4 regions of the Saccharopolyspora phatthalungensis genome follow, and region 4 is predicted to be linked to each of the others. Evidence: riboswitches for the same ligand, from Rfam matches in the RefSeq annotation. Region 4 holds a riboswitch; each other region holds the start of a gene.
The links. A riboswitch is a leader RNA that binds a small molecule or an ion and turns the genes downstream of it on or off. The one in region 4 is predicted to bind cobalamin.
Positions count from the first base shown of each region.

Region 1 (4,593 bases), on a different contig from region 4:
GAAAAATTCGCCAGTTCTGAGGCTCGGAAATGCTCTACGCACCGAGCGACCCGGGACAAGGCCCCGCCACAACGGCACCGTCAAACCACTGTGGAACATGCACGACCTGACCCCGGCAGGCCGCCCCGGGGGCTGGCACGAACAACTGAGCTACAAGTGATCTCGCACCAGGACGACGGTCTGCCTATCGCCGCTTGTCGGAGGCGGTCCACGCGCTTCACGGTGACTCTCAGATGTTCGTCCGTCTTGGCGAGTTCACCGGTTTCGCACTGACTCGCCACGACGCCAGGCCCGAGAGTCCGATGTGGACTCTCGGGACCGGACGACTCGCGGCGCCGACTTCGAAATACAGCGCGATCTCGCCGCCGTCTATCTGCACCACGTCCGCCGAAACGGCAATCACCGGAAAACTGGTGTCGTGGGTGGTGATGGCCGCTGGAACGACCACCACCACCCACAAACCGTGGTCAGCGCAGCGAAGGTCGCACCTCAGCCGTCGCCCCCACCATGTTCTTCAGGGCCGCCTCGACCTCGACATAGCCGCGCGTCTTCAGCCCGCAGTCCGGGTTGACCCACAGCCGATCCGCCGGAACGGCCGCCAGCGCGGCCCGCAGCAGGTCCGCGACCTCGGCCACCTCCGGCACCCGCGGCGAGTGGATGTCGTACACGCCGGGTCCCACGCCGCGACCGAAACCGACCGAGTTCAGGTCGTCCAGCACCTCCATGCGCGAGCGGGCGGCCTCGATGCTGGTGACATCGGCGTCCAGCGCCACGATCGCGTTGATCACGTCGCCGAACTCGGAATAGCACAGGTGGGTGTGGACCTGGGTGGATTCGGCGACGCCGCAGGTGGCCAGCCGGAACGAGGTCACCGCCCAGTCCAGGTACGCCTCGTGCTGCGCCGCGCGCAACGGCAGCAACTCGCGCAGCGCCGGTTCGTCGACCTGGATGACCCGGATACCGGCCGCCTCCAGATCGTTCACCTCGTCCCGGATGGCCAGCGCGACCTGCTTCGCGGTGTCGGCCAGCGGCTGGTCGTCCCGGACGAACGACCACGCCAGGATCGTCACCGGACCGGTGAGCATGCCCTTGACCGGCTTCTCGGTCAGTCGCTGCGCATAACTCGCCCATTCGATCGTGATCGGCTTCGGGCGGGAGACATCGCCGAACAGGATCGGCGGCCGCACGCACCGCGACCCGTAGGACTGCACCCAGCCGTTGTCGGTGCTGGCGAAGCCGTCCAGGTATTCGGCGAAGTACTGCACCATGTCGTTGCGTTCGGGTTCGCCGTGGACCAGGACATCGAGCCCGAGTTCTTCCTGGAGGTGGATCACCCGCTCGATCTCCTCGCGCATCCGCTGCCGATAAGTCGCCTGGTCGATGCGGCCGGCGCGCAACGCGGCCCGCGCCTTGCGGACGTCGGTGGTCTGCGGAAACGATCCGATCGTCGTGGTCGGCAACGGCGGCAGGCGCAAGGACTTCTGCTGGGCGGCGCGCCTGTTCTCGTAGTCACTGCGCGTGGTGTACTCCGGCCGCATTGCCTGCAGCCGAGCCCGCACGCGATTGTTGCGCACCCGGTCGGCTTGGGCGCGGTCGGCGACGGCCGCACGGGCCGCGGCCAGTTCCTCGGCCACCGCGTCGCGGCCTGCCTGCAACGCCCGGCCGAGGACGACCACTTCGCGGACCTTCTGCTCGGCGAAGGCCAACCAGGATTTGACCTGCGGATCGAGATTCTCTTCTGCCTCGACGTCATACGGCACGTGCAATAGGGAGCACGACGTGCTAACGGCAACCTCGCTTGCCGAGCCGAGCAGCGTCGCAGCGGTCGCAAGCGCCTTGTCGAGATCGGTGCGCCAAACATTGCGCCCGTCGACCAGCCCGGCTACCAAGGTCTTGTCCTGCAACCCGCGGACCGACGACAAGGAGTCCACTGTCGACGTCCCGGCGACCAGATCGACACCGATGGCCTCGACCGGGCTGGAGGCCAGCACCTGCAACGCCGCACCGAGATCGCCGAAATAGCCCGCGACCAACAGGTTCGGACGCTCGCCCAGAGCACCGAGCCGCTGGTAGGCCTCGCGCAGCGCATCCAGCTCCGGCTGCGAGCGGTCGGCGGCGAACGCGGGTTCGTCCAGTTGCACCCACTCCACGCCGGCTCGGTACAGCTCGCCCAGCAGCTCGGCGTAAGCGTCGAGGAGCCCAGCCAGCTTGTCCAACGGCCGGAACGCCTCCGGAGCTCCGGCGGCGGGCTTGGACAGCAGCAGGAAGGTCAGCGGGCCCACCAGCACCGGGCGGGTGGTCACGCCCGCTTCGGCGGCCTCCCGGTACTGCTCCACCGGGGTCCGGTCGGCCAGCGAGAAGCGCGTGTCCGGACCGATCTCGGGCACCAGGTAGTGGTAGTTGGTGTCGAACCACTTGGTCATCTCCAGCGGCGGCATCGACTCGACGCCGCGCGCCATGGCGAAGTAGGTGTCCAACGGGCCCAACCCGAGCTCGGCGTAGCGCGGCGGGACCGCACCGAAGGTGACCGCGGTGTCCAGCACCTGGTCGTAGAACGAAAAAGTGTTGCCCGGTACCGAGTCCAGGCCCGCATCCCGTAGCGCGCGCCAAGAATCGAGCCGCAGTTCGCGCGCGACCGCGCGCAGTTCCGCTTCGCCGGTGCGGGACGACCAGTAGCTCTCCAATGCGCGCTTCAATTCCCGGTTGGGGCCGATCCGGGGGTAGCCGAGTACGGTCGATCCGATCTTGCTGGTCAAGGCCCTCTCCTCGCGAGCTCGACGACAAATGCCCCGAGGTCAGGGAAAGAGCAGGCGAACCGGCAGGCGCCGCGCGACACGGGCCGGTCGTCCGCCAGGCCCTCCCGCGAGACCTCGGACCGCGCGCACCACTCGGTGCGCGCACCGGTGGCAGGTCTTCGGACTCGCGGGCAGGTCCCGGCCGTTGCCGGGGTTCCTACTGGCCGTCGCTTCCCAGGCACGCGTGCCCAGTGCTGCGCCCGGTCTGCTCAGACCGGGGACGGCGGTCGTTCCCACTCACCGCTGCGGGGCAGTCCCGGACTCGCACCGGGTTCCCTCTTGCCTCGCCCACCCGCGGATGCGACTTCAGTCGCGCTTGGGGCGGACGAACCACCAGCACAACGGAGGCTACCGACTGCAAGGCCGTTGGCAAGAGGCCGACGCACCTGGACGGTGTCCGCGCATCCGGTGACTTCCGCGCTGAACACCCCTTTCCCACCCGTGCCCGCACCACGGATGAGAGGCTCGTCACTCAGTGTCGTGCGGACGTGACCGGGCTGGCACTCCGTTCCCCGCTGCACGGACCTTGAACGCAGCGGAACCGCTGGCGGCGGGGTCGGGCGTGTGCGGCCAGCGGAACGAACCAGGTCGGGTGACGATCACGTCAACGGTGCTGGATCCGCATCTCACGTTCCGCGGGGCCCGGCCGTCTACGGGGAGTGAAAGTGAGACCGTTCGAGCAGATCGTCGACGAGTACGGCCCGATGGTGCTGCGAGTGTGCCGAGCCGTGCTCGGACCAGCCGACGCCGAAGACGCCTGGTCGGAGACCTTCCTGGCCGCGCTGCGCGCCTACCCGGAGCTCGCCGAGGACGCCAACGTGGAGGCGTGGCTGGTCACGATCGCGCACCGCAAGGCGGTCGACGTCACCCGGGCAACGGCGCGTCGACCCGTGGTCGTGGCGCGCCTGCCCGAGCGGCCCAGCACCGCCGGCCGTCCGGAGGACTGGGACGGCGACCTGTGGGCAGCGTTGAGCGCGCTGCCGACCAAACAACGCATGGCCGTGGCCTACCACTACCTGGCGGGGCTGCCCTACGCCGAAATCGCCGAGATCATCGGCGGCAGTACGGATGCGGCCCGCCGCGCCGCGGCCGACGGCATCAAAACCCTGCGCGCGACGTATCGACGCGCCACGAGCGTAGGAGGGGAAGCGTGATGATGGCGATCCACGAATCCGACGACAGGCACCTGTTCGATGCGCTCCCGGCGATCGACTTCGACGTCAGCAAGCGACTGCACTTCGAGCTGGTGCACGCGGCCCGGCGGGAGGGGCTGCTGGACGTCTCCTACCGCACGATCGACACCCCGGTGGGCGAGCTGCTGCTGGCCGCGACCGAGCTCGGCCTGGTGCGGGTCGCGTACACCAGGCAGGGGCATGACCGGGTCCTGGAGTCGCTGGCCAAGTTGATCAGCCCCCGCATCCTGCGGGCAACCGACCGACTGGACGAGGTCGCCCGCCAGATCGAGCAGTACTTCACCAAGCGGCGGCGCGCCTTCGACCTGCCGCTGGACTGGCGCCTCTCCCGCGGGTTCCGGCTGAACGTGCTGTCCCACCTGCCCGACATCGCCTACGGCAACACGGCCAGCTATGCCGATGTCGCGGCGGCTGCGGGCAGCCCCCGAGCGGTGCGCGCAGTGGGTTCCGCGTGCGCGACCAACCCGCTGCCGGTGGTGGTGCCATGCCACCGCGTCGTGCGTTCGGACGGAACGGCGGGCGGATACGTCGGCGGGCTGGAGGCCAAGACGACCCTGTTGAACCTGGAGGCATCATGAGCACGCCGAAGGCGGACCGGTACGCGA
Region 1 covers NZ_JACHIW010000002.1:460,808-465,400, forward strand. The annotation lists gene BJ970_RS29125 (hypothetical protein) at 230-454, opposite strand; gene metE (5-methyltetrahydropteroyltriglutamate--homocysteine S-methyltransferase) at 468-2,756, opposite strand; cobalamin riboswitch at 2,889-3,145, opposite strand; gene BJ970_RS29135 (RNA polymerase sigma factor) at 3,455-3,949, shown strand; gene BJ970_RS29140 (methylated-DNA--[protein]-cysteine S-methyltransferase) at 3,949-4,566, shown strand; gene BJ970_RS29145 (2OG-Fe(II) oxygenase) at 4,563-4,593, shown strand, end outside.
Region 1: linked by a shared signal. The riboswitch ahead of metE (5-methyltetrahydropteroyltriglutamate--homocysteine S-methyltransferase) and the one ahead of cobN (cobaltochelatase subunit CobN) in region 4 are both predicted to bind cobalamin.

Region 2 (4,593 bases), 2.5 Mb from region 4:
CGCCAGGCGAGCCGGTAGAGCTCGTCGAGTAGCCGGCCGCTGGGGTGCGACACGTAGAGGTTCAGCGACTGCGCCTGGTCGATCCACTTCTGGCGACGCGCCGCCGCCTCGACCAGCCAGTGCGGTTCGACCTCGAACGCCGTCGCGTACAGGGCCTTGAGCTCGGCGGGAACCCGGTCGATCGCGGCCAGGCTGCCGTCGAAGAACTTCAGGTCGGCGACCATCGCGGAGTCCCAGAGGCCCGCCCGCTTGAGGTCCGCGACCAGGTGCGGGTTGACCACGGTGAAGTCCCCGGACATGTTCGCCTTGACGTACAGGTTGCGGTAGACCGGCTCGATGGACTGGTTGACCCCGCAGATGTTGGAGATCGTGGCGGTCGGTGCGATGGCCATCACGTTGGAGTTCCGCATGCCGTCCCGCCGGACCCGCTCCCGCAACGCCTTCCAGTCCATAGTGGACGTTCGGTCCAGGTCGACGTCACCATCGCGGGCGTCGGCGAGCAGCTCCAGCGAATCGATGGGCAGGATTCCCCGGCTCCACAGCGACCCGTCGAAGGACTCGTACCGGCCTCGCTCGGCCGCCAGCCGGCTGGACGCGGCGATGGCGTGGTAGCTGATCTGCTCCATGCTGCGGTCGGCGAACTCGACCGCGGCCGGCGAAGACGCCGGGATGCGCTGGGCGAACAGCGCATCCGCAAAGCCCATCAGTCCGAGCCCGATCGGCCGGTGCCGCAGGTTGGAGCGACGTGCCTCGGGAATCGTGTAAAAGTTGATGTCGATCACATTGTCGAGCATCCGCACGGCGGTACGCGTGGTGCGCTCCAGCCGCTCGGTGTCGATGCCCTCGGCGGTGACATGCCGCGCCAGGTTGATCGACCCGAGGTTGCACACGGCGACCTCGTCGGCGCTGGTGTTCAGCGTGATCTCGGTGCACAGGTTGGAGGAGTGCACGACCCCGCTGTGCTGCTGCGGCGAGCGCAGGTTGCACGGGTCCTTGAAGGTGATCCACGGGTGACCGGTCTCGAACAGCATGGTCAGCATCCGCCGCCACAGCTCCACCGCGCGCACCCGCCGGAACACCCGGACCTCGCCTCGGTCGGCGGCCTGCTCGTAGGCGCGGTAGCGGTCGGCGAACGCTTGGCCGTACAGGTCATGCAGGTCGGGGGTCTCGTCCGGAGAGAACAGCGTCCACTGCTCGTCGGCCTCGACGCGGCGCAGGAACTCGTCGGGCACCCAGTTCGCGGTGTTCATGTCGTGGGTGCGGCGGCGCTCGTCCCCGGTGTTCTTGCGCAGGTCAAGGAACTCCTCGACATCGATATGCCAGGTCTCCAGATACGCGCACACCGCTCCCTTGCGCCGACCGCCCTGGTTCACCGCCACCGCGGTGTCATTGGCGATCTTCAAAAACGGCACCACGCCCTGGGACTTGCCGTTGGTGCCGTTGATGTGCGCGCCGATACCGCGCACCGGTGTCCAGTCGTTGCCCAGCCCACCGGCGTACTTCGACAGCAGCGCGTTGTTGCTGATCGAGTGGAAGATCCCGGACAAATTGTCGTCCACAGTGGTCAGAAAGCAGGACGACAACTGCGGCCGGGTCGTACCGGAATTGAACAGGGTCGGCGTCGAGCACATGAAGTCAAACGACGACAACAGGTGGTAAAACTCGATCGCCCTGGCCTCGCGGTCGTCTTCACGCAGCGCCAGCCCCATCGCGACCCGCATGAAAAACGCCTGCGGCAACTCGAACCGGGTGCCGTCGTGGTGCAGGAAGTAGCGGTCGTACAGGGTCTGCAGGCCGAGGAAACCGAAGGTCAGGTCGCGTTCGGGCACCAGCGCGCGGCCCAGTCGGGCAACGTCGAAGGTGCCCAGCTCCGGGTCGAGCCGGGCCAGTTCGATGCCGCGGCGCACGTAGTCGGCGAAATACTCCGGGTAGCGGTCGCGCATTTCCTCTTGGTCGGCCTCCTGCGGTTCGCCCAGGAAGCTCAGTGCTTCGCGGCGCATCCGGTCCAGCAAGAGCCGGGCGGTGACCTGCGAATAGTTCGGTTCGGTCTCGATCAGGGTGCGCGCCGCCATGATCTGGGCCAGCGACAGCTCGTCGTCGCTGATACCGGCGTAGCCGGTGCGACGTACCTCGTCGAGCACGGCTTCCGCCGAAACGCCGGGCAGCCCGGCGCAGGCCTGGTGGACCACAGTGGACACACGGGTCCAGTCGTTGAGTGTCGCCGTCACGGGCTCTCTCCCTCGCGAGCTCGGCGGACCACGACGGCGCACGAGGAGACCACGGCGGCACGAAACCGCTGGTCGTCCGCGTGGACCCGCCCTCGAGGTCCCGGACAGCACGCTTTCTCGCGTGCACCGGCGGCAGGTCTTCGGACTCACGGGCGGCCTACTGGTCGTGGCTTCCCGGGCTTCTTGCCCAGTGCCTTAACCCGCTACCGTTCGGCAGCCGGGTCACGACGGTCGTTCCCGTTCACCGCTGCGGGGCAGTCCCGGATTCGCACCGGGTTCCCTCTTGCCTCACCGGACGCTTCCGGTGAACCACCAGCGAGCGACACACTACATGTTGGGTTTGGATGTGACGTGCATGGGCAGATAACGGCGTGTCGCGGTCTTGGTCGACAGCGCGGGCGAGGTAGCAGAGACTGGGCGGCCGGAGCCGGGCGAAAGGGGTACCAGTGGACGAGGCGAAGCTGCGGTCGTTGGTCTCGCGGCTGACTGTGGCGGATAAGGCAAGGTTGCTCACGGGGGCGGACTTATGGACCCTGCACCCGATGCCCCAGATCGGACTGCGGTCGCTGGTGCTCTCCGACGGGCCGAATGGGGTGCGCGGCACGGCCTGGGACGAGCGCGACCCGTCGCTGTTGTTGCCGGTGGCGTCCGCGCTGGCCGCGACGTGGGACCGGGCGTCGGCACGCATCATGGGAGAGCTGTTCGGCGACGAGGCGCGCCGCCGGGGCGTGCACGTGGTGCTGGCACCGACGGTCAACGTGCACCGAAGTCCCTTTGGCGGACGGCATTTCGAGAACTTGTCGGAGGATCCGCTGCTGATCGCCGAGATCGGGGCCGAGATCGTCGCGGGTATTCAGTCGCGCGGGGTGGCCGCGACCCCGAAGCACTACGTAGCCAACGACAGCGAAACCGAGCGGCTCAGTTACGACGCCGTGATCGACGATCAGACGTTGCGAGAGGTCTACCTCAAACCGTTCGAGCGGGTCATCGCGAAGGCTTCGCCGTGGGCGCTGATGGCCGCCTACAACTCGGTGAACGGCCACACGATGACCGAGAATTCCGTGCTGGTCAACGACATCCTCAAGGGTGAGTGGGCGTGGGACGGCATGCTCGTGTCGGACTGGTTCGCCACCCGATCGGTCGAGGCGGCGGCCCTCGGCGGCCTCGACCTGGCCATGCCCGGCCCGAAAAGCCCGTGGAGCGACGGGAAACTCGCGACGGCCGTGGAGCAGGGCAAGGTTTCCGAGAGGGTCCTCGACGACAAGGTGCTGCGGGTGTTGCGGCTGGCGGCACGCGTCGGCGCCTTCGCGGACTCGAAACCCGGAGACGGCCCGTCGGAGCAGGCCAGGCCGGTCATCCGGGTGCTGGCGGCGCGGGGATTCGTGCTGCTTCGCAACGAAGTGGTGGGCGACGCGCCGCTGCTGCCGATCGACCCGAAGGTTGCCAAGGTCGCCGTGATCGGCGAGAACGCCACCATTCCCGCGGTACAGGGCGGTGGATCGTCGCACGTTAGCCCGCCGCACGTGGTGACGCCGCTGGACGGATTGCGGGCCGCGTTGCCCGGGACGGACGTGGTGTACCAGCGCGGTGTCCGGCACCGCCGGCTGCTCGACGTGATCCCGCGAGCCGAGATCACCGATCCGGTCGGCGAAGGGGCGGGCTTTCGGGTCGAGTACCTGGACGGCTCCGGCGAGGTCCTCGACAGCGAGCTGCGCGGCACCGACCGGCTGCTGTGGCTCGGGGGCCTGCCTTCCGGGGCGAAATCGTTGCGGATGCGAGGAAAGCTTCAAATCGACGTTGGGGAGCACGTGTTCGGGGTCAACGGCACCGGGCACTTCCGCGTCGAGATCTCCGGTCGGGAGGTGCTGGCTGCGGACGTGACGCGCGCCGACAGCGTCGACGATCCCATGGGGGACATGCTGGAACCGCCGGAACAGCGGTTCAACGTCATGCTCGTGGAGTCGGACCTGGACGCCTCGGGGCAGGCCGCGCTGACCGTGGAGTTCTCCCCGCAGGGCTCCTCCGGGCCCGTGGGCGTCGGGATCGGCCACCGCGCGTCGGAGTGGGACCACGCGACCGAACTCGCCGCCGCACTGGCGATCGCCCGGGACGCCGACGTCGCGGTGGTCGTGGTCGGCACCAACGACGAAGTCGAGACCGAGGGCCGGGATCGCACCTCGCTTGACCTGCCGGGCGCCCAGGACGAGCTGATCCGCGAGGTGGTGGCGGCGAACCCGAACACCGTCGTGGTAGTCAACGCGGGGTCACCGGTGCTCATGCCCTGGGCGGCCGACGTGCCTGCGGTGCTGTGGACCTGGTTCGGCAGCCAGGAGTACGGGGACGCGCTGGCCGACGTGTTGCTGGG
Region 2 covers NZ_JACHIW010000001.1:804,366-808,958, reverse strand. The annotation lists gene BJ970_RS03535 (ribonucleoside-diphosphate reductase subunit alpha) at 1-2,228, opposite strand, end outside; cobalamin riboswitch at 2,343-2,557, opposite strand; gene BJ970_RS03530 (glycoside hydrolase family 3 protein) at 2,675-4,593, shown strand, end outside.
Region 2: linked by a shared signal. The riboswitch ahead of BJ970_RS03535 (ribonucleoside-diphosphate reductase subunit alpha) and the one ahead of cobN (cobaltochelatase subunit CobN) in region 4 are both predicted to bind cobalamin.

Region 3 (4,593 bases), on a different contig from region 4:
CCGTTGATCCTCGCCTCGTTCGGGCTGTCCACCACCATGCTGCTGCTGACCCTCGTGCCCATCGCGGGCCTCATCACGCTGGGTTCCATCCGCTGGGACCCCGTCGGACAAGACGTGGAAACCTCCGACGACGAGTCGCGCGGCGAGCGCCGGAGCCAACCCGCGCAGTCCTGAAGCACCCCAGGTGCCGGGCGCCTGGTTCGCAAGTACATCTAAACACTCCGCACCCAGGCCGGTGCGTGGCCCACGGCGGGAAACCCGCCAAGGGCCGCGCACCGGTATTACGCTTCGCACAACACCGGCCACTGGCCGTGTTTCGGCGCCCCGCGAAACCGCCCTCCGCGCATGCCTCAATGGACTTGTGCCGTTGACGCGCTGACCACGTTGTTCGCCATCGCCTCTCGCGTGCAACCGATCCAAACCAAAGTCTTCGTGTCCATTCAGGCAATTCCGCGTAGAAAAGCGGGCCACGAACACCGCACAACGCGCCGCACACCCCGGACATCGGTCATCGTGGTGGCAGCCGTCACAGCGAGGACGTCAGGAACCCCCCGCAGCGACGACGCGTGCAGCCCGCCCCGAATCCCGACAACAACACAGCGGGCCGCAGCCGGCCCGCCGCGCAGTTCCATTCCGGAGATGATGACGATGACCGCGACAACATCATGGTTCGCACAGTCGAAACCGATTGACCCGGGAACCGCTGGCGATCAGCCGAGCGAGCTCGCGCAGGATGCCGCGCGCTACGCCGAACTCCTGGGGTGCTCGCTGGACATCGATGCCGCGACGGGACGGATCATCGCCGTGACCGGCGATGCGTTGGATGCCATCACGATGCCTGCCGAACTCGGCACCCGGGTGGCCGCCGGGCTCGCCATCAGCCTGATGTCCGGCCCGATCCTGCGCAGCCCGAACCAGCGCACGTGGACCTTCCTGACCAGGCCGTGCCGGATGGCGACGCACGACGTGCCCGCCGATCTCCGCACCGCGAAGGTCAGCGCGATTGCGCGAGGCACCAAGCTAATCCTGCCGTCGCGGTGGCCGAGCCCGGTCACACCGCATTGGGTGGTAGCACCGACGTCGACCCCACGGACGCTGCCCGGGTGCCAGCCGGTGCTCGGAATCGCGCGCCGGGTCCTGGCCGAGCGCGAAACCGCGTAGAAACGCCTCGCACATATCGAGGCTGCCTCCGCACCGACGAATCCATTGCACCGATAGGACGATGACGGGTTAGTCGCCCGGCACCGCGCCACGAATCCCCCGTGGACCGAGTTGCGCCAGCGCGCAGGAACGAGAGTGATCTCGGGCACGTGTCTTGACGGGCGTCGCCGGGACTGCAAATGTCACCCCACACAAGTTCATTCGACGGCGCCCAGGAAGCCGGTGCGAATCCGGCACGGTCCCGCCACTGTGAATGGGGAGCTACCGCCACCTGTGCCACTGCCGGTGAAACGGCGGGAAGGCGAGCGGAGCGCAGTGATCCATGAGTCAGGAGACTGACGTCGTCGTGCCGATTCGTACGGGGTCGCGGAGCCCCGGAGGAGGTACCTCAGGTGCAGCACCGCGCCGCGCACGTCGCCGTTGTCCGGCATCGCCGCCACAGGCACGTTCGTTTGACGCATCACCCTGACGTCGTCAGCACCGCCATTCCGGCCGCGCAGGTCTGATCACCCCCGTCCGCCGATGGGCGGACCCCGACCTGCGTGGAGACACCTGTGCTCGCTGCTCATCTCTGCCCGTCGTCGGCGCCACATTCGGCCTTACACGCCACGATCGGCCGAGTACGCGCCGAAGACCCGACGCGATCGGCCGCATGGCGGCTCGACAACGTCCGGACCTCGATCGCTTTCCTGACCATCCAAAGTGCACAGCGCCCGCCGCACCCCACGGGCGGGTGGCAACGGAGCAGGCGCGATCGGGTCGGCGAGCTGCTCGCTCGATTACCCGGTGCTTATTGGCCGGACCAGTACAACAACCCGGACAATCCCGCCGGATACCTCGCCCTGGGCCGGGAAATCACTGACCAGTTCCAGCATTTGGATGTCTTGGTGTGCAGTGTCGGCACCGGTGGACACGGTGCCGGGATCGCGCCGGTGGTTCGCGAGCGTTGGCCGCATATCCGGATCGTGGGGTTCGATTCGACCGACTCGACCGTCTTCGGCCAGCCGGCCGCGCACCGGCTGATGCGTGGTTTGGGAAGCAGCATCCATCCGGACAACGTCGCCTACGACATCTTCGATGAAGTGCACTGGATCGGCCCCGCGGAAGCCTTGGACGCGTGCCGCCGGCTCGCCGCCGGCTCGTTCGTCACCGGCGGATGGAGCACCGGTGCCGTCGCTCTGGCCGCCGCGTGGTGCGCTCGGGAGCTGGACTCCGACCTGATGTGCGCGGTGTTCCCGGACGGGCCGCACCGCTACTGGCAGAGCTGGTGCTCGGCGTCCGGAACCTGAGCCAGCAGGGGATGTTCCTGCTCGGGGGAACCGCCGCGGACCGGCTCGGGTGCCGACCGATGATCATCACGGGGTGCGCGCTGCGGGTGGTCTCCTTCGGGTTGTTCGCCGTGTTCACCTCGCTGCCGGGCTTGTGCGCCGCCGCCGTGCTCACCGGTCTGGCGGGTGCCCTGTTCAATCCGGCCGTCCGCACCTACCTCATGCATGAGGCCGGGGACCGACGCGCGGAAGCGTTCGCGGTGTTCAACGTTTTCGCGCACGCCGGGACTCTCGTCGGGCCGCTGCTGGGTGCCGCGTTGCTCACCGTCGACTTCCGGGTGATCGCGTGGGTGGCGGGCATCGCCTTCGCGATTCTCACGGTGGCCCAGATCATCGTGCTGCCCGGCCGGGATCTCCAATCGCAGCAGCACAGTGTGCTAGGGAGCTGGCGCGTGTTGATCAACAACCGCCGCTTCCTGGCGTTCACGCTCGCGTTGTCCGCGTACTTCGCGCTCTACAACCAGCTCTATCTGATGCTTCCGCTGGAAGCACAGCGTGTTTCCGGGCTCAGCGAATCCGTGGCCGCCGTGTTCGTGGTGTCGACCGTGGTCGGCATAGCCGGGCAGGTCCGGATCACGCAGTGGTGTCGGCGGAGGTGGAGCGCGGGTCGATCGGTCTCGCTCGGGCTGATGTGCATGGGCGTGTCCTTCCTCCCTGTGCTGCTGAGCAGTCCGCTGCTCGCAGCGCCGGCCGAGCCGGGCTGGACCGGGGTCGTGCTGGGGTGCCTTCCGGTGCTGCTGGCGACCGTGCTGTTCACGGTCGGCATGGCGGTGACCAATCCGTTCGCGATGGAGTTGCTGCCGATCGTGGGCAGCGAACGGCTGGCAGGCACCTACTACGGCTTCTACTACCTGGTGTCCAGCCTGGTCGCGGCCGGGGTGAGCTGGCTCGTCGGGGCACTGCTCGACGCGACCGGGGATTCGCCGATGCGGTGGGCGCCGTGGCTGGCTTTGCTCGCCGTCGGGCTGGCCGGCGGAGCCGGTGCCGCAGTGCTGGAACGACGAGGGCTGCTGGACCGGGCCGGCGAGTCGGCTCGGGATTCCACGATGACGGGGAAGGAAAATCGCCGGTGATTGACGTCAGTCGACGAAGTCTGCTCAAGGGCGCGTTGGGGACGGTCGCGTTGGCTTCACTTGCCGGATGCGGCGGTGCAGCGGGTGGCTCGAACGGGCGGCTGCGGGTGGCCTTTCCCACGTCGGGCGCGAGGGAATCGCTCGACCCGCACACCAGCTCCTTGTTCGTCGACCAGGCGCGGACCAAAGCGCTGTTCGACACATTGGTCGGCTACGCCGACGATATGAGCGTGGTGCCGCGCCTGGCCGAGTCGTGGGAACCCGACGCCACGGGGACGCGGTGGCTGATCCGGCTGCGCAACGCCCGTTTCCACGACAACCGTCCGGTCACCGCCGAAGATGTGCTTTACAGCTATCGCCGCATCGCCGATCCCGCCACTGCTTCTCCGGCACGACAGCAGTTCGCCGCCGTCGACTTCGCCGCCAGCCGCGCACGATCGGCAACCGAAGTGGAACTCGTGCTGCCCGCCCCGAATTTCGAGTTCCCCTCGGCATGGGGAGCGCCCGCAGCGGAGATCATCCCGGCGGGCACCACGGATTTCGCCGCGCCGGTCGGTTCGGGCCCGTTCCGGTTCGTCTCATTCCAGCCCGGCCGTCCGGCGGTGTTCGCCCGCTTCGACGGCTACTGGGGCGGTGCCCCGACTCCCGCCGAGCTGGAATTCGTTCCGATCAACGAAGGGAGCGCCCGGGTCGCCGCCCTGATGTCGGGCCAAGTGCACTACGTCCACGACGTCAGCGCGAACTCAGCGAGTCTGTTGCAGGGCGACGGCCGCACCACGGTGCTCGCCGCACCGCACGGCACCATGCAGGCCGTGGCGCTCAAGATCGACCGCCCACCCTTCAACGACCCTCGCTTGCAGCAGGCGATCCTGTCCGGTGTTGACCGCCAGGGCCTGCTGGATGTCGCGCTCAGCGGACACGGCCAGGTCGGAAACGATCTGTTCGGCAAGGGGCTGAAGTACTACCCGCAGGACCTGGCGCAACGCGAACGCGACCTCGACCTCGCCCGGGGCCTGCTGCGGCAGGCCGCG
Region 3 covers NZ_JACHIW010000002.1:1,107,361-1,111,953, forward strand. The annotation lists gene BJ970_RS31345 (MFS transporter) at 1-174, shown strand, start outside; gene BJ970_RS31350 (hypothetical protein) at 640-1,161, shown strand; cobalamin riboswitch at 1,349-1,519, shown strand; gene BJ970_RS31355 (pyridoxal-phosphate dependent enzyme) at 1,716-2,450, shown strand; gene BJ970_RS31360 (MFS transporter) at 2,384-3,562, shown strand; gene BJ970_RS31365 (ABC transporter substrate-binding protein) at 3,559-4,593, shown strand, end outside.
Region 3: linked by a shared signal. The riboswitch ahead of BJ970_RS31355 (pyridoxal-phosphate dependent enzyme) and the one ahead of cobN (cobaltochelatase subunit CobN) in region 4 are both predicted to bind cobalamin.

Region 4 (4,593 bases):
GAGATCGGCCAGCGCGGCGTCCGGGGCGCAGGAGGCGGACATGCCCGCCGTCTTCCCGGGCAGCCATTCGAGGTTGCCGTGCTTGCCCAGGTGCACCATTGCGTGGGCGCCGAACTCGTCGATCAGCCAGCGGTAGGCCGCCAGGTAGTGGTGGCTCGGTGGCAGGTCCGGGTCGTGGTAGATCGCGATCGGGTTCTCGCCGAAACCGCGGGGCGGCTGCACCATGAGCACGACGTTGCCCGCTCGGATGGCGGCGAGGACGATCTCGCCGTCCGGGTCCTGGGAGCGGTCGACGAACAGCTCTCCTGGCGGCGGGCCCCAGTGCTGCTCGATCTCGGCGCGCAGGTCCTCGGGCAGCGTCGAGAACCAGCTCGCGTAGCGGGTAGCGGGGATGCGGATCGGGTTGCCGCTGAGCTGTTCCTCGGACAGCCAGTCGCGGTCCTGACCACCGGCGGCGATCAGCGCGTGGATCAGGGCGTCGCCGTCCTGGGCCGCGACGCCGGGCAGTGCGTCGGGGCCGTCTGCTGGGCCGATGTCGTAGCCGTGCTCCCGCAGCGCTCGCAGCAGGCGGACCGCGCTGACGGGGGTGTCCAGACCGACCGCGTTGCCGATCCGGGAGTGCTTGGTCGGGTAGGCCGACAGCATCAGCGCCAGGCGCTTGTCCTGCGGTGGGACGTGCCGCAGCGTGGCGTGCCGGACCGCGATTCCGGCGACCCTGGCGGCCCGTTCCGGGTCGGCCACGTAGACGGGCAGCCCCTGAGAGTCGTTTTCCTTGAAGGAGAACGGCACGGTGATCAGCCGGCCGTCGAACTCGGGCACCGCGACCTGGGTGGCCATGTCCAGCGGCGACAGGCCCTCGTCGTTTTCCTCCCAGGCGGCGCGGGTGCTGGTCAGGCACAGCCCCTGCAGGATCGGGATGTCGAGTTCGGCGAGCGCGCCGACGTCCCACGCCTCGTCGTCACCGCCGGCCGAAGCGGTGGCGGGCTTGGTGCCTCCCGCGGCGAGCACGGTGACGATCAGCGCGTCGGCGCGGCCCAGCTGCTCAAGCAGTTGGGGGTCGGGTGTCCGCAGGGACGCGCAGAACAGCGGCAGCGCTTGGCCCCCGGCGTCCTCGATCGCCTCGCACAGCGCGTGCGCGAACGCGGTGTTGCCAGCCATGTGGTGCGCGCGGTAGTAGAGCACCGCAACGGTCGGCCCTTCGTTGCGCCGGGGCGTCCGTTCCAGTGCGCCCCAGGTCGGGGTCTCTACCGGCGGCTCGAAGCCGTGTCCGGTGAGCAGAATCGTGTCGGACAGGAAGTGGTGCAGCTCCGCCAAGTTGTCCGGGCCGCCGTGGGCGAGGTAACGGTGCGCTTCGGCGCACACGCCGCCCGGCACGGTCGAACATTCCATCAGTTCGGCGTCCGGGGCCTGTTCACCACCGAGCACGACCACCGGGCGCGGGCCCGCGAGCAGTGCGTCCAGGCCCTCCTCCCAGGCTCGGAGGCCACCGAGCAGCCGGACGACGACGAGGTCCACGCCCTCCAGCAGCGGGGGCAGGTCGTCCGCGCCCAACCGTGCCGGGTTGCCGAGCCGGTACTCGGCGTCGGCGGCCCTCGCGCTGAGCAGATCTGTGTCCGAAGTGGACAGAAGTAGGATCATGCGGGTCGCTCCTCGGCGTGGCGAGCTGCGTGGCTGGGCCTGGGCGCGCGTGCGCGGCGCATGACGGCACCTCTCTCGGGGTCCTCGCCCCGGTTCGTAGGTCGCGGCGACCGGAGTCTCCTGGCTCCCGGATCGATGCTCGCCCCGTCTTCCCATCCGGTCCGGATGGTGACCTCATGGAGTCCGCTCCCCGGTGACAGTGGCGGGACCGCGCCGGATTCGCACCGGCTTCCTCCGCTTGTCGCCGCTGAATGCTGCGACCACTCTCCGCAACGAAGTGATCTTTCGTCAAGTTCGCCAGGCATGATACGTGTCGCACCGCGCCAGACCTTCGCGCCAGGTCGCGCTTGGTTTGCGTCCGCAATTACCGGGGCCCGTAGTATCGGCCGGGTGTCACACAGAGCCAGACCGGAGCGGGATGCGTGTCCCGGCGCGCTGCGGGTGCACAAGGCAGCCGATGGGGGGCTGGCACGGATCCGTGTTCCGGGGGGCGTGCTCACGCCGAGCCAGGTGCGGGCGCTGGCGGAGGTCGCGGCCCTCGGCGACGGCGGTGTGGAGCTCACCTCGCGGGCGAATGTGCAGGTGCGCGGCCTACCGGCGGGAGCGGAGCGGGAGCTCGCCGCGCGGCTTCGGGCCGCCGGGCTGTTGCCGTCGGCAACGCACGAGCGGGTCCGCAACATCATCGGCTCTCCGTCTGCGGACGGCGGCGAGCTGATGGACGTGCGAGCGGTGGCGGGAAAACTCGATACAGCGCTGTGTGAGACACCGTCACTGGCCGTGCTACCCGGACGTTTTCTTTTCGCCGTCGATGACGGCCGGGCAGACGTGATCTCGCTCGGTGCCGATGTCGGACTGCTCGCCTTGCGCACCGACAGCGTGGCGCTGGTGCTCGCGGGCGTGGATTCCGGGGTGCGATCGACCCCGAGCCGGGCGGCCGCAGTCGCGATCGCCGCGGCGGAGGCGTTCCTGGCGGAAAAGACCGCGCAGGGTTGCTCGGCGTGGCGGCTGGCCGAGCTCGACGACGGAGTGCGACGGGTCACCGATCGGCTGGCCGCGACATTGGGCGTCGTCCCGGCGCAGCCGCTCCCGGTGCCGTCGGCGCAGTTGGCCACGCATGCGCAGGTCGGCCAGACGCGCCGCCTCGACGGGACGGTCGCGGTGGTGGCCGGGGCACCACTGGGCCGCCTGTCGCGAGACCAGATGGATATCATCGGCGCAGCGTCCGACACCGCGGGCGAACTTCGCCTGACGCCTTGGCGGACCGTCGTCCTGCCCGGTTTGCGGCCGGACGAAGCCGGTCGGTGGATGTCGGACCTGGGCGCGCGAGGGCTGCTCGTAGATCCGTTCTCGGACGGTGTCGGGGTGACCGCGTGCACTGGTCGTCCCGGGTGCGCGAAAGCACGGGCCGATGTCCGCGAGGACGCCCGGCGCACGCTGCGAGCCCCGTCCGGCGGTGCGCTGCCGGTGCATTGGTCGGGTTGCGAGCGGCGCTGCGGCCGACCGCAGGGGCGCGTTGTGGAAGTACTCGCCACCGATGCCGGCTATGAGGTCGGTCTCGACGATGAGGCATGGATGTCGGAAGCCGATGCCGACCAGGTGTCCGCCGCGCTCGACGCGGCACGGAGGAATGTGTGAACGAGAACAACGGGCCGTCCCGCTACCGCGGGGTGCCCGAATACATCCGGGAAGGAGCGGAGATCTATCGCCGCTCCTTCGCCACGATCCGTGCGGAAACCGACCTGGCCGGCCTGCCGCCGGAGGTGGCCGGCGTAGCGGTACGCATGATCCACGCCTGCGGCATGGTCGACCTGGTCGATGATCTCGCGTACTCGCGGGACGTGGTGATCAACGCGCGAGCCGCGCTCCGCGACGGAGCGCCGGTGCTGTGCGACGCCGCGATGGTCGCCGCCGGCGTGACCCGACGCCGCCTGCCCACCGACAACGCCGTGATCTGCACGTTGTCCGACGAGCGCGTCCCGGGGCTGGCCCGCGAACTGGGGACGACGCGCAGCGCCGCGGCCTTGGAGCTGTGGCGCGACCGGTTAGCGGGCTCGGTCGTCGCGATCGGCAACGCGCCGACGGCACTGTTCCGGCTGCTGGAAATGATCGAGGACGGGGCCCCGAAACCCGCTGCGGTGCTGGGATTGCCCGTCGGATTCATCGGCGCCGCGGAATCGAAGGAGGCGTTGGCGGCGCACCCGAGCGGCCTGGATCACTTGGTGGTGCACGGCCGCCGAGGCGGCAGCGCCATGGCGGTGGCCGCCATCAACGCGATCGCGAGCGAGGAAGAGTGAGCAGCAACGGCAAAGGCACGCTTTTCGGCGTGGGTCTCGGCCCCGGCGATCCGGAGCTGGTGACGATCAAAGCCGCCCGGCTGATCGAACGAGCCGAGGTGATCGCATACCACAGCGCCCGCCACGGCAGGAGCATCGCGAGATCGGTCGCCGAGCCGTACCTGCGGCCGGGGCAGATCGAAGAAGCCCTCGTCTACCCGGTGACCACCGAGGACACCGACCACCCGGGCGGCTACCAGGGGGCCATCGACGAGTTCTACGCGGACTGCGCGGCCAGACTCGCCGTGCACCTCGACGCCGGGCGGGACGTGGTCCTGCTCGCCGAGGGCGACCCGCTTTTCTACGGGTCCTACATGCACATGCACAAGCGATTGGCGGGCCGGTTCCGGGCCGAGGTCATCCCCGGTGTCACGTCCGTCAGCGGCGCCTCGGCGATGTTGGGGCTTCCGCTCGCGGAACGCGACGAGGTCCTCACCGTGCTGCCGGGCACGCTCCCGCCGGACGCCCTGGCCGAACGACTGGCCGCCACCGATGCCGCCGCCGTGCTCAAGCTGGGCCGCACCTTCGAAGGCGTGCAGCACGCGTTCGAGAAGGCCGGGCGACTGGACGAGGCGTGGTACGTCGAGCGCGTGACCACGGATCGGCAGCGCCTCCGGCCGCT
Region 4 covers NZ_JACHIW010000001.1:3,336,306-3,340,898, forward strand. The annotation lists gene cobN (cobaltochelatase subunit CobN) at 1-1,638, opposite strand, end outside; cobalamin riboswitch at 1,733-1,919, opposite strand; gene cobG (precorrin-3B synthase) at 2,029-3,273, shown strand; gene BJ970_RS15450 (precorrin-8X methylmutase) at 3,306-3,932, shown strand; gene BJ970_RS15455 (precorrin-2 C(20)-methyltransferase) at 3,929-4,593, shown strand, end outside.